3 regions of the Streptomyces sp. NPDC006450 genome follow, and region 2 is predicted to be linked to each of the others. Evidence: riboswitches for the same ligand, from Rfam matches in the RefSeq annotation. Region 2 holds a riboswitch; each other region holds the start of a gene.

What was found. A riboswitch is a leader RNA that binds a small molecule or an ion and turns the genes downstream of it on or off. The one in region 2 is predicted to bind cyclic di-AMP.
Region 1: another riboswitch for cyclic di-AMP. It lies ahead of ABZY57_RS18215 (LysM peptidoglycan-binding domain-containing M23 family metallopeptidase); the one in region 2 lies ahead of ABZY57_RS18755 (M23 family metallopeptidase).
Region 3: another riboswitch for cyclic di-AMP. It lies ahead of ABZY57_RS18295 (transglycosylase family protein); the one in region 2 lies ahead of ABZY57_RS18755 (M23 family metallopeptidase).

What each region holds. Positions count from the first base shown of each region.
Region 1 is NZ_JBEXPT010000054.1:28,787-33,425, forward strand. Features, by position in the region: gene hpnH (adenosyl-hopene transferase HpnH) at 1-432, shown strand, start outside; gene ABZY57_RS18205 (aspartate aminotransferase family protein) at 429-1,811, shown strand; gene ABZY57_RS18210 (tyrosine-protein phosphatase) at 1,884-2,648, opposite strand; cyclic di-AMP (ydaO/yuaA leader) riboswitch at 3,021-3,216, shown strand; gene ABZY57_RS18215 (LysM peptidoglycan-binding domain-containing M23 family metallopeptidase) at 3,221-4,231, shown strand; gene ABZY57_RS18220 (winged helix DNA-binding domain-containing protein) at 4,298-4,639, shown strand, end outside.
Region 2 is NZ_JBEXPT010000057.1:33,473-38,111, forward strand. Features, by position in the region: gene ABZY57_RS18745 (pitrilysin family protein) at 1-327, shown strand, start outside; gene ABZY57_RS18750 (pitrilysin family protein) at 348-1,715, shown strand; cyclic di-AMP (ydaO/yuaA leader) riboswitch at 1,956-2,115, shown strand; gene ABZY57_RS18755 (M23 family metallopeptidase) at 2,128-2,922, shown strand; gene ABZY57_RS18760 (GntR family transcriptional regulator) at 3,122-3,787, shown strand; gene ABZY57_RS18765 (HPr family phosphocarrier protein) at 4,107-4,388, opposite strand; partial or broken gene ABZY57_RS18770 (GNAT family N-acetyltransferase) at 4,573-4,639, shown strand, end outside.
Region 3 is NZ_JBEXPT010000055.1:7,448-12,086, reverse strand. Features, by position in the region: gene ABZY57_RS18305 (septum formation initiator family protein) at 1-299, opposite strand, end outside; gene eno (phosphopyruvate hydratase) at 400-1,686, opposite strand; gene ABZY57_RS18295 (transglycosylase family protein) at 2,009-2,704, opposite strand; cyclic di-AMP (ydaO/yuaA leader) riboswitch at 2,707-2,879, opposite strand; gene ABZY57_RS18290 (transglycosylase family protein) at 3,156-4,241, opposite strand; partial or broken gene ABZY57_RS18285 (cytochrome P450) at 4,385-4,528, opposite strand; gene ABZY57_RS18280 (recombinase family protein) at 4,513-4,639, opposite strand, start outside.

The DNA.
Region 1 (4,639 bases), on a different contig from region 2:
GCCTACGCCTACGAAAAGGCCCCTGACCAGGAGCACTTCCTCGGCGTCGAACAGACCCGCGAACTCTTCAAGAAGGCCTTCGCGGGCGGGAACCGGCGGCGCTGGCGGCTCAACCACTCCCCGCTCTTCCTGGACTTCCTGGAAGGCAAAGCCGATTTCCCCTGCACCGCCTGGGCCATTCCGAATTACTCGCTCTTCGGATGGCAGCGCCCCTGCTATCTGATGAGCGACGGGTACGTGCCCACGTACCGGGAACTGATCGAGGAGACCGACTGGAGCAAGTACGGCCGCGGGAAGGACCCGCGCTGCGCGAACTGCATGGCGCACTGCGGGTACGAGCCCACGGCCGTCCTGGCCACCATGGGTTCGCTGAAGGAGTCGCTGCGGGCGGCCCGCGAGACCGTGGGCGGGAACCGGGACAAGTCGGCATGACCGGCTTCGACCTCGCCGCCCTGCTCGCCGAGCGGGGCGGCGAGCGGTACGCACTGCACGCCCGTCACCTCAACCACCAGCTGCCCCGGATGCTCCAGACCATCGGCTTCGACAAGGTCTACGAGCGGGCCGAGGGAGCCCACTTCTGGGATGCCGAGGGCAACGACTACCTCGACATGCTGGCCGGCTTCGGGGTGATGGGCCTGGGGCGCCACCACCCGGTGGTCAGGCAGGCCCTGCACGACGTGCTGGACGCCCAGCTCGCCGACCTGACCCGCTTCGACTGCCAGCCGCTGCCCGGACTGCTGGCCGAGAAGCTGCTCTCCCACAGCCCGCACCTGGACCGGGTCTTCTTCGGCAACAGCGGCACGGAGGCGGTGGAGACCGCCCTGAAGTTCGCCCGGTACGCCACCGGGCGGCCCAGGGTCCTCTACTGCGACCACGCCTTCCACGGGCTCACCACGGGCTCGCTCTCGGTCAACGGCGAGGCCGGCTTCCGCGACGGCTTCGCACCGCTGCTGCCCGACACCAAGATCGCCCTCGGGGACCTGGCCGCGCTGGAGCGGGAGCTGAAGAAGGGGGACGTGGCGGCCTTCGTCGTGGAGCCGATCCAGGGCAAGGGGGTGCTCGCCGCCCCGCCCGGGTTCCTGCTCGCCGCACAGGAGCTGCTGCACCGGCGGGGGGCGCTGCTGATCGCGGACGAGGTGCAGACCGGCCTCGGGCGGACCGGCGACTTCTACGCCTACCAGCATGAGGCCGGAGTCGAACCGGACCTGGTGTGCGTGGCCAAGGCCCTTTCCGGCGGCTACGTGCCCGTCGGCGCGACCCTGGGGAAGGACTGGATCTTCAAGAAGGTCTACTCCTCCATGGACCGGGTGCTCGTCCACTCCGCCAGCTTCGGCTCCAACGCGCAGGCGATGGCGGCCGGACTCGCCGTCCTCTCCGTCATGGAGGACGAGCAGGTGGTGGCGAACGCCCGCGCGATGGGTGACCTGCTGCGCGGGCGGCTCGCCGCGCTCGTGGACACGTACGAACTGCTCCACGAGGTACGGGGACGCGGGCTGATGATCGGCATCGAGTTCGGCCGGCCGTCCTCGCTGGGGCTGCGGAGCCGCTGGAGCATGCTCCAGGCGGCGCGCAAGGGGCTGTTCGCGCAGATGGTCGTGGTACCGCTGCTGCAGAAGCACCGGATCCTCACGCAGGTCTCCGGCGACCACCTGGAAGTGATCAAGCTGATCCCGCCGCTGATCGTGGACGAGGCGGACGTCGACCGTTTCGTCGGCGCCTTCCGCGCGGTCATGGACGAGGCCCACGGCGGCGGCGCGCTGATGTGGGACTTCGGCCGGACCCTGGTGAAGCAGGCCGTCGCCAACCGCTGAGGCGGTCTCCGGGTCTGCCGCCGTGCCGACCGCCCGGTCGGCCCGGCGGGCGACGGCCCGCTTCGTGGGGCGTCAGTCCAGCAGCCGGTCGCGGAGCCTGTCGAGGGTCTCGGGCGCGAGTCCGAGGCCCTCGGCGAGGTAGCGCTCCACGCCGCCCCACTCCTCGTCGATGGCATCGAAGGCCGTGGCCAGATACGGGGCGCGCGCGTCGAAGAGCGGGGCGAGCAGCTCCATCACCTCGGGGGCGCGGGCCTCGGGAGAGTCGCTGCCCCGGCGGACCCGGTAGCGGTTGTGCGGGGCGTTCGACTCCAGGTAGTCCGCGAGGATCGCCTCCCGCTCGACGCCCAGCGCGAGCAGGGTGACGGCGATCGACAGGCCGGCCCGGTCCTTCCCGGCGGCGCAGTGCATGAGGGCCGGGACGCTGTCCTCGGCGAGCGCGTGCACCACCCGGCTGTGCTCGGCGGTGCGGGTCCGGATCATCGTCCGGTACGAACGGGACATCCGCGCGGCGGCCTTGCCCTCGCCCAGGATCTCCCGGAGCTGTGCCAGGTCCCCGTCGCGGACCATCTTCCAGAACTCGCTGCCGTCGGCCGGATCCGACAGCGGAATGTTGACGTTGAGCACCCCGGGCAGCTCCACGTCCGCCCCCTCCAGCGCGTGGTCGGCGCCGTTGCGGAAGTCGAAGACGGTGTGCAGCCCGAGCGACCCGAGGAACTGCGCGTCGCTTTCGGTGGCATGCGCCAGATGTCCGCTTCGAAACAGTCGTCCCGACTTGACCCTTCGATCGTCCGTGGTCGGCAAGCCGCCCACGTCGCGGAAGTTGCGCACTCCGGTCATGACGGGCTCCGGCGGTACCGGATGGCTGTGGGGGCTCTGGGGTATCGGCTGGATCACCGGGCTCCTCCGTGTCGTCGTCGTGGGTGGTGTCCGAATTACGCTACTTGCGGCCAACTTGCCATAGCGAGAGGCGAGATCGGACACGCCCCCGTGAGCCAGATCATACGGTGACGGTGAGTGGCTGATCACGAATGGCGAATTCCCTTGCTGGGGCGGTTGTTGAAGGTGGGGAATGGACGGAGGGTGACCGGAATTCCGGCGGCCCGTCATCTTCAAGATTCTGTTGGGGAATTCATGACTTGTTCCGCCCGGTAGGACTCGATTACGTTCGCGATCGATCCGGACGGACCGCCTAATCCTGCCGCCGACCGGAAACCGCACCCGACTATTCACGCGCGTGGCAGGAGCGGGGGAACCAGGTAAGCCGCTGTTCCCGATCTCCGGTCGAGATCTTTACAACGGGACAGCTCGGGGTGAAGCCGTACGTGTGCTGTTCACCGGCACAGAGGCGGCCGGACATCTCCAGTCCGAACCCGACAGCTCACCTCGCAGGCGTCGGAGAGGAATTCGACATGTCCGGAACGGGTAAGCACCGCCGTCCCAAGTCCCGCTCGATATCCCGCGGGTTCGCCGTCGCGGGCACCGGTGGCGCGGCCCTTGCGCTCCCGCTGCTCGGCGCCACCGGCGCCCACGCCGCGGGTGTCCCGGCCGCCGCACCCGCCGCGGCTCCGGTCCAGGCTCCGCAGGCCGTGGCCGCGCAGGTTCCGTCGGCCCTCCGGGCTGCGCCCGCCGCCGCGCAGGGCGCCCCCACCGTCTACACCGTGGTGCCGGGCGACTACCTCTCCAAGATCGCCGAGCGCCAGCACCTCAGTGGTGGCTGGGAGCAGCTCTACGCGGACAACCGCGAGGCCGTCGGCGTCGACCCGTCGCTGATCCACCCGGGCCTCAAGCTCACGCTCGGCGCGAAGGGTTCGGCTCCGGCCGCGGCGGCCGAGTCCGCGCCGGCCGCTAAGCCGAAGCCGAAGCCGAAGCCGGCCAAGAAGTCCGTTTCCTCTCCTTCCTCCACTTATTCCGGTTCTTCGGATTCTGGCGATTCTGGCGATTCGTCGGATTCCTCCGTCGAAGCCGCGGCGCCCGCCCCCAAGGCTCCCGCCCAGCAGCAGGGCGGCTCCGCTTCGTCCGGCTTCGTCGCCCCCGTCAGCAGCAGCCCGTCCACCGCCTACAAGACCGCCGGCTCCATGTGGTCCAGCGGCTACCACACCGGTGTCGACTTCTCCGCGAGCACCGGCACCACCGTGAGGGCGGTCGGCGCCGGCACCGTGGTCTCCGCCGGCTGGAGCGGCGCGTACGGCAACGAGGTCGTCATCCGGCACGCCGACGGCAAGTACAGCCAGTACGCGCACCTCTCCCAGCTGTCCGTCTCCTCCGGCCAGAGCGTCACCGGCGGCCAGACCATCGGCCTCTCCGGTTCCACGGGCAACTCGACCGGCCCGCACCTGCACTTCGAGATCCGCACCGGGCCCTCGTACGGCTCGGACATCGACCCGCTGGCCTACCTCCGGTCGAAGGGCGTCAGCATCTGAATCCGAGGTGCTGTCGGAGGTGCCGGTTAGGCTGCCCGTTCCGACAGGGGACGGGACGGTCGTGGCATGAAGATCAGCGCAGGGGAGCTCAACCGCTCCACGCTGGCGCGGCAGTTGCTGCTGCGGCGCGAGGCGATGGACGTCGGTGATGCGGTGCGCCGGGTGGTCGCGCTCCAGGCGCAGCACGCGGCCTCGCCGTACCTCGCGCTGTGGAACCGGCTCTCCGGCCTCGACCCGGCAGACCTCGACGCCGCCTTCGCGGGGCGCGAGGTCGTCAAGTCGACGCTGATGCGGCTGACGCTGCACGCCGTGCACGCGGAGGACTACCCGTCCTTCCGGGAGGCCGTGCAGCCCTCCGTGCGGGCCGCCCGGCTCGGGACCCGCTTCACCGACTCCGGGCTGACGGCC
Region 2 (4,639 bases):
CCGACGGCCGAGGAGATGGAGCGCGCGCAGGCCCAGCTGGAGCGCGAGTGGCTGGACCGGCTGAGCACGGTGGCCGGCCGCGCCGACGAACTGTGCCGCTTCGCAGTGCTGTTCGGCGACCCGCAGCTCGCCCTGACCGCCGTCCAGCGCGTCCTCGACATCACTGCCGAGGAGGTGCAGGCCGTGGCCGCGGCCCGACTGCGCCCCGACAACCGCGCGGTGCTCGTCTACGAGCCGATCGCGGCCGACGAGACCGACGAGGCCGGCGAGCCCGGCGACAACAGCGCGACCGACGCGAGCGACGAGAACGAAGGGGCGGAGCAGTGAGCGACACCGCAGCCGTCACGATGACCTTCCACCCGCGCCCCGAGGCCGGCGAGCCGCAGCCGTGGGCCTTCCCGGCCCCCGAGCGCGGGGTACTGGCCAACGGCCTGACCCTGCTGCGCTGCCACCGCCCGGGCCAGCAGGTGGTCGCGGTCGAGATCAACCTCGCCGCCCCGCTCGACGCGGAGCCCGAGGGCCTCGACGGCGTGGCCACGATCATGGTCCGGGCCCTGTCCGAGGGCACCGACAAGCACTCCGCCGAGGAGTTCGCCGCCGAGCTGGAGCGCTGCGGCGCCACCCTCGACGCGCACGCCGACCACCCCGGCCTGCGGGTCTCCCTGGAGGTCCCGGCCTCCCGCCTGCACAAGGCGCTGGGCCTGGTCGCCGAGGCCCTGCGCTCGCCGGCCTTCTCCGACGCCGAGGTGGACCGCCTGGTGCGCAACCGGCTCGACGAGATCCCGCACGAGAGCGCCAACCCGCAGCGCCGCGCCGCCAAGCAGCTCTCGAAGGAGCTCTTCCCGGCCTCCCTGCGGATGTCCCGCCCGCGCCAGGGAACCGAGGAGACGGTCGCCCGCATCGACTCCGTGGCCGTACGCGCCTTCTACGAGGCCCACGTGCGCCCCGCGACCGCCACCGCGGTGGTCGTCGGAGACCTGACCGGCATCGACCTGGACGCCGTCCTGGCCGACACCCTGGGCGCGTGGACCGGTGACACCACCGCCCCGCGCCCGGTCCCGCCGATCACCGCCGACGACACGGGCCGCGTGGTCATCGTCGACCGGCCCGGCGCGGTGCAGACGCAGTTGCTGATCGGCCGCATCGGCGCCGACCGGCACGACCGGGTCTGGGCGCCCCAGGTGCTCGGCACGTACTGCCTGGGCGGCACGCTCACCTCCCGGCTGGACAAGGTGCTGCGCGAGGAGAAGGGGTACACCTACGGCGTGCGCGCCTTCGGCCAGGTGCTGCGCTCCACCGCCGACGGCAAGGGCGCCTCGATGCTCGCCATCAGCGGCTCGGTGGACACCCCGAACACCGGCCCGGCCCTGGAAGACCTGTGGACGGTGCTGCGCACCCTCGCGGCGGGCGGCCTGACCGACGCCGAACGGGACGTGGCCGTGCAGAACTTGGTGGGCGTCGCCCCGCTGAAGTTCGAGACGGCGGCCTCCGTCGCGGGCACGCTCGCCGACCAGGTGGAGCAGGAGCTCCCGGACGACTACCAGGCGCAGTTGTACGCGCGGCTCGCCGAAACCGGGACGGTGGAGGCCACTTCGGCGGTCGTGAACGCCTTCCCGGTGGACCGCCTGGTCACGATCCTGGTCGGCGACGCCTCGCAGATCGAGGAGCCGGTGCGGGCCCTCGGGATCGGTGAAGTGAGCGTGGTCACCAACTGACCGTCCGTTGACTGCCGGCGGGTCGACAACTGACCCGCCGCACAACGGGATCCGGTAGGGGACTCCGGCGGCTTGTCCGCTGGAGTCCCTTTTGGGTTTTCTGTCCTCTTTGGTGGTGTGGTTGCTTGTATGTGGTGTGGCGTACGCAACAAAAGGGCGAGTCTGTTTGGCGATTGACTGATGATCCGCCTAGCGTCGGCCGTGCTGTTCGTCAGTTGTCACCGCCGCATCCGCGGCACCGGACAGCAATCGCCGAGTCCCCGTCAGGCGCGAGCCTGGGGAGCCGGGGACCCACATGTGTCCCTGGGGTGAATCGGACCGCCTCGCAAGAGGGGGCCCGTAGGAGACCTTCCTGCTCCGAACCCGTCAGCTAACCCGGTAGGCGAGAGGGAAGGAAAGGATCAAACCCTTCATGGCGTTTGGCAGTCGTGCCGCCGGCAAGCACCGTGGTTCCAGTCGTCTGAGCCGCAGGACCGCCGGTTATGCCGGCATAGCCGCCCTCGCCACCACTGGTGTCGTCGGCTCCCTGGCCGGTCCCGCGTTCGCCGCGGACCAGTCCCCCTCGATCGAGGACACCGGCGCCCTCAACACCATCGTGGTGGCCGACGAGCTCGCCGGTGACGTCGAGGCCCAGGCCCAGTCCCAGCAGCGCGCCGCCGAGGCCGCCGCCGCCAAGGCGCAGGCCGAGGCCGACGCCAGGCAGCGGGCCGCCGAGGCCAAGGCGAAGGCCGAAGCCCAGGCCAAGGCCGAGCGCGAGGCCGCCGAGCGCGCCGCGCGCGAAGAGGAGCGCAAGCGCCTCAACACCTTCGTGTCCCCGATCGACGGCTCCTACGTCAGCACGCAGTACCACGCGGGCGGCGCCATGTGGTCCTCCGGCAGCCACACCGGCATCGACTTCCACGCGGACTCCGGCACCTCTGTGCGCGCGGTCGGCCTGGGCACCGTGGTCGAGGCGGGCTGGGGCGGCGCATACGGCAACAACGTCGTCATCAAGCACGCCGACGGCACGTACACGCAGTACGGCCACCTTTACTCGGTGGGCGTCAGGGTCGGCCAGCAGGTCACCCCGGGCCAGCAGATCGGCCTGTCGGGCAACACGGGCAACTCCAGCGGCGCGCACCTGCACTTCGAGGCCCGCACCGGCGCCGACTACGGCTCGGACATCAACCCGGTCGCGTACCTGCGCTCGCACGGCGTCACCCTCTGACCCACTGCCCCAGCGCACGACTTCCGCGAAGGCCCCGGCTCTCTTCGAGCCGGGGCCTTCGTGCTTCCCGCTTCGTGCTTCTCGCCTCGCGCTCTGAGTTCTGTGAATGTTTCGTATTTCCGGCCGTCCTCGGAAATTATCGTGTGTTGCAATAGAGTCGCAACGCGCACAGTCATACGAAAAAGGCGGAGGTCCGGTCTTGCGTATTCCCGCGCACACGGTATGCACAGCGATCCGCGACGACATCGTCTCCGGAGTGTTCGGGCCCGGCGGCCGGCTGACCGAGGAGGTGCTGGCCCGCCGGTACGGAGTCTCGCGCGTCCCGGTGCGCGAGGCGCTGCGCACGCTGGAGTCCGAGGGGTTCGTGACCACCCGGCGGCACGCGGGCGCCTGTGTGGCCGAGCCGACGGAACAGGAGGCGGCCGATCTCCTGGAGCTGCGGATGCTCCTGGAGCCCCTCGCGGCCGCCCGGGCGGCCCGGCGGCGCAGCGAGGCCCACCTCAAGGTGCTGCGCGGCCTGGTCAGGCTGGGCCAGGAGCGGGCCAGGAGGGGGCAGGGGGAGGATCTGCGCTCCCTGGGCGGCTGGTTCCACGAGACGCTCTCCCAGGCCTCGGGCAGCCCCGGGCTGATCGCCCTGCTCACCCAGATGCGCCACAAGGTGGCCTGGATGTACGTGGTGGAGGCCCCGGTGCGGCCCGTGGAGTCCTGGGCGGAGCACGGCGCGATCGTGGACGCGGTGGCCCGGGGCGACGCCGAGCGGGCCCGGGCGCTGACGGCGGTGCACGTGGACCGGGCGGCGGGGGCGCACCGGATGCGCGTGAGGACTTTGCAACCTGCCGTAAACACGGCGAGCGTTCCGCATTAACAAACGCCGTATACAAAGGTGGGATATCCGGGCCGGGTAATCGACGCCCGTGCCCCGCGTGCCATTCCATCGGAATTCGATCCGCCGGAATCGAGCGTACCGGAATTGCGGTGTGCGCATTTCTGCCGGAGTCGAAGACGGGCGGTCGACGAGGCGACGGGTCGAAGCGTCGGCGGGCCGAGGTACCGAAGAGCCGCCGGGCCGACGGGCCACGGGCCGGCCGGATTCCGCACGGAAAGCAGTGAAGCCGTTGCCCCCGACCTCGGCGGTCGGGGGCAACGGCTTCGCCGTGCAAGTCCTGCGGGTCGAACCCGAAGGGTCAGACGGTCTCGGGGAGCTCCTCGAGCCCCTCGGCGACCAGCTTCGCGAGGCGGTCCAGCGCGACCTCGGCGCCGTCGGCGTCGGACGAGAGGACGATCTCCTCGCCACCCTGGGCGCCCAGGCCCAGAACCGCCAGCATGGAGGCGGCGTTGACGGGGTCGCCGCCCAGCTTCGCGATGGTCACCGGGACGCCGGAAGCGGTCGTCGCGCGGACGAAGATCGAGGCGGGACGAGCGTGCAGGCCCTCGGCCCAGCCGACGTTGACGCGGCGCTCTGCCATGGTGATGCCCTTCAGGTTCTTACGGTTGTCTAGACCAGTCTCTCACGGCGTCCGGAATGGTCGAACCGACCTTCGGCCCGAGTTTCCCGCCAATCGACCTACCCCAGCTTGCCCTGATTCGAGCCAGCTTGCCCGATGCGCCGCGCCCAGGCCAATCGGACCGTTCGAGCCTTAAGGTGACCCCATGACGACCGAGTCCGACCCCTCGTACCCGGATCACTGGGAAGCCGACGTCGTCCTTCGGGACGGCG
Region 3 (4,639 bases), on a different contig from region 2:
TCCTGCCAGCGGGCCTTCTCGTCGCGCAGCCGTTCCAGTCGGTCCCGTGCGGCGACGGCGTCCTTCTGCTGCTTCGCGATCTCCGAGCGCTGGGACACGTACTGGCGCATCGGATACGCGAGGGCGACGACCAGGGTACAGAGGACGAGGACGAGCAGGGCGGCCCGGCCGGTGAGCCGGCTGCGGCGGACCTGCCTGCGGGACTGCGAGCGGTACACGTGCGCCGCGGTCCGCTCGCCCAGCTGCTTGAGCCTGGTCGCGGTCGAGAACGTGGCGAACCGGTCCCGGTTCCCGGCCATTGATCCGCCTCCCCTATATGCGCACGACGCACTACGTCCCCGCACACGGTACGGGACCGAGTGCGGGGACGTAGGGAGGCTTGCGCCCGAAAGGGACTGATCAGCCCTTGAAGCGCGGGAACGCGCTGCGGCCCGCGTACACCGCGGCGTCGTCGAGGATCTCCTCGATGCGCAGCAGCTGGTTGTACTTGGCGACGCGGTCCGAGCGGGCCGGGGCGCCGGTCTTGATCTGGCCGCAGTTCACGGCGACGGCGAGGTCGGCGATGGTGACGTCCTCGGTCTCACCGGAGCGGTGCGACATCATGCACTTGAAACCGTTGCGCTGGGCCATCTCGACGGCGTCCAGGGTCTCGGTCAGCGAACCGATCTGGTTCACCTTGACGAGCAGGGCGTTCGCCGAGCCCTCTTCGATGCCGCGGGCGAGACGCTCGGGGTTGGTGACGAAGAGGTCGTCGCCGACGATCTGGACCTTGGAGCCCAGGCGGTCGGTGAGGGTCTTCCAGCCCGACCAGTCGTCCTCGAACAGCGGGTCCTCGATGGAGACGAGCGGGTACGCCTCGACGAGCTCGGCGTAGTAGTCGGTCATCTCGGCGGCCGAGCGGGACTTGCCCTCGAACTCGTAGTTGCCGTCCTTGTAGAACTCGGACGCGGCGACGTCGAGCGCGAGCGCGATCTGGGTGCCCGGGACGTAGCCGGCCTGCTTAATGGCCTCGACGATGAGGTCGAGCGCGGCGCGGTTGGACTCCAGGTTCGGCGCGAAGCCGCCCTCGTCGCCCAGACCGGTGGAGAGGCCCTTGGTGTGCAGGACCTTCTTGAGGGTGTGGTAGACCTCGGCACCCCAGCGGAGGGCCTCGGAGAAGGACTCCGCGCCGATCGGGGCGATCATGAACTCCTGGATGTCGACGTTGGAGTCGGCGTGCGACCCACCGTTCAGGATGTTCATCATCGGAACGGGCAGCAGGTGCGCGTTCGGGCCGCCGAGGTAGCGGAAGAGCGGCAGGTCCGAGGCCTCGGACGCGGCGTGCGCGACGGCGAGGGAGACACCGAGGATGGCGTTGGCTCCGAGGGAGCCCTTGTTCTCGGTGGCGTCCAGGTCGATCATCGCCTGGTCGATCAGGCGCTGCTCGGTGGCGTCGTAGCCGACGAGCTCCGGGCCGATCTGCTCGATGACGGCGAGGACGGCCTTCTCTACGCCCTTGCCCATGTAACGGTTGGGGTCACCGTCACGGAGCTCAACGGCTTCGAACGCTCCGGTGGAGGCGCCGGACGGGACTGCAGCACGGCCGGTGCTGCCATCGTCGAGGCCCACCTCGACCTCGACCGTGGGGTTGCCTCGGGAGTCCAGGATTTCCCGGGCTACGACGACGTCGATGGACGGCACGAGCATCTCCTTCTGGGATGTGACGCTGGGTGTGCGGTGGCATGTCAGGCCGTGGGATGGCCTTGCCGCCTAGAGCCTAACCGCCTCGGGGCACTCGACCGCCCGACCGCCCGGGTCCTGGGACGAAAAAGGGCCTGAATGCCCCTCTTACAGGACATAGGGCTCTTGCTCGGCGGCCATTTCGGAGGCTCCGTCAGGCCGGACGCACCCGCACACAGCACCGCCCGGCGCGAAGGGGGTTGCGCGCCGGGCGGTGGGATGACGTGGTGGAGCTACTGCGTGGAACTACTGCGCGTCGCGAAAGCGGCCGCGCCCGACCTCACAGGTTTCAGCTGAGCTTCAGCTTCTGGCCCGGGAAGATCAGGTCGGCGTCCGTGACGATGTCCTTGTTGAGCTCGTAGAGCTTCTCCCAGCCACCGGACACGCTGTTCGCGTCGGCGATCGCACCCAGCGTGTCGCCGGACTTGACCTCGTAGGAGCCGTTGCCCGTCTTGGGGGCCTCGGGCTTCGCGGCCGGGCGCTCGGAGCGGGTGGTCGGAGCCTCGGCGCGCTTGGTCTCCTTCTTCGACTCGGCCTTCTTCTCCTGCTTCTGCGCGGGCTTCGGCTGCGTCTTCGGCTTGGCGGGAGTCTGCGCCGAGCCGCCGGTGTAGGAGGAGTTCGACAGGCCCACGCCGCAGTGCGGCCAGGCGCCCTTGCCCTGGCCCTTGAGGACCTTCTCGGCGATGGCTATCTGCTGCGACTTGGAGGCCTGGTTGGCCTGCGCGGCGTACGTCTTGCCGCCGTACGCGGCCCACGTGGAGGACGAGAACTGCAGGCCGCCGTAGTAGCCGTTGCCCGTGTTGATGGACCAGTTGCCGCCGGACTCGCACGAGGCGACGCGGTCCCACTCGGAAGCGGTCGCGGCCGAAGCGGTGCCCGCGGCCATCAGCGGAGCCGCGACGGCGACACCGGCGACGCCGGCGAGCGTGACGATGCGGACGGCCTTGGAGCCGCGACGGTGCTTGCCCTTGCCCGAAAGCAGCATGGAGTTCTCCTCACCGACGCCTACGAGGTGAGCTGTCGGGTTCGGGCGAGTGAGTGCCCGGCCGAGCGACCTAGCGCTTGGCTTAACCCCTAGCCGGCTGATGTGACCGTCTCTCAACGGCCGCTACCGGCGCCTACCTTGGTTCCCCCGCTCCTGCCTTCGGCGCTTGACGCGACGAGTGTTCCCTCCGTCCGCCGGCAGGATTCGGCGATGCGGTCGAAGGAGCCCGCGGTGGCGAGCGATTCAGAAGGTAGACAGGTCTCCCCCCGATGTTCAACGAGCGACATCGGGGGGAACCCGCCCCTACTTGCACTCCCCGGAAGGGTGTTTGCGCAGGTGAGGGCGGGGTTTGCGGAACCCGTCGGGCCGGACACGCCAGTTGACCTGAAGAGACACATGTCTCACTTACAGAAAACGGACAATCAGCTGGTTCCGGGCGCCTCAAGTGTCCCTATTCGTGCGTTAGATCCAGATTCTGGCCGGGCTTGATCAGGTCCGCGTCCCCGCCGATGACCTGCTCGTTGGCCTCGTAGAGGCCCTTCCAGCCGCCCTTTACTCCGGTAGCGTCCGCGATCGTGATCAGGCTGTCGCCCTCCTTCACGGTGTACGTCGGGTCCGACGCGGCGTCAGACGCGACGGGCGTCTCGACGGCGGCCTGGCCGCGGTGCTTGCCGCCGCCCTCGGTCGCACCGGGGGTCGCCGGAGCGGCCGGGGAGGCGGATCCGCCGGGTGCGGCCGGAGTCGTCGGGGCCGTGGGATCAACCGGGTTGAGGGGATCTGCCGGGTTCGCCGAATTGCCCGGGTTCGTCGGGTTCGCCGGGTTCCCCGGGTCGGACGGGGTCACCGGAGCCGTCGGGTCCACCGGCAGGGTGGGGTCGTCCGGCAGCGTCGGGACCGCGGACGGCGGCGTGGGAGTCGTGGGGTCCGCCGGGCTCGTCGGAGGCGTCGGGTCGCCCGGGAGGCCGGGAGGCGGTGTCTGGAGGTCCGGCTCCGGCATGACGGGCAGTTCGCCCGGCACGCCGATCGGATAGTCGGGCAGCACCGAGGCCGACGAGCTCGGGCCCTGCTGCGTCGGGGCGCCGAAGTCCGTGGACCGCTTGCCCGATCCGGTGCCGGGCACGGAGTCGTCCGGGCGGGACGGGGCGGGGGCGACGGATCCGGAACCGCTGGGCAGGCCCGGGTCCACCGCGGCGGCGGGCGCGTCCTGCGTCAGGCCGGCCTGCACCCCGCACAGCGGCCACGCCTGGGGGCCCTGGGAAGCCAGGACCCGTTCGGCCACGGCGATCTGCTGGGAGCGGCTGGCGAGGTCGGCGCGCTCGGCGAAGTCGAGCCCGCCGGCGCTCTTCCACTGCTCCTGACTGAACTGCAGTCCGCCGTAGGCTCCACCGCCGAAGTTGGCACTCCACGTGCCACCGCTCTCGCACTCGGCGACCCTGTCCCATGTGGAGGTCTCCGCGGCGCTCGCTCCGGTGGCGGCGAGCAGGGGCAGGGCGAGTGCTGTGCCGGTGACTCCGGCGGTGACGACAAGTGCGGGCACTTGTCGGGGGCGTCTGTGGCGGCCGTTCCCGGAACGCATGAGGCTGCACCTTTCGCATAACGGCGGGGTAACGGCAGAACCTAGCGGCCTTCGAACGCCAGTCACAAGTTGGGGCGGTGAACTGACCTCCGGTCAGGGTGGTTTCAGGTGTTTTGGGGTTTTGATTCGGCCGTGAAGCGGACCGGAAGCGTCCGCAGGCCCCGCATGATGAGCCCGCCGCGCCAGCGCAGTTCCTCGGGAGGCACGGCCAGTTCCAGGTCGGGCAGGCGCGTCAGCAGGGTCGCGAGCCGGAAGGCGGTCCCACGGTCTCGGCGCCGCGCACCGTCACGCGCAACAGCGGGATGGTGGGCCGGACGTACACGGGCGTTCCCGCACGCCGCTCGTTCAGCCACGCCACC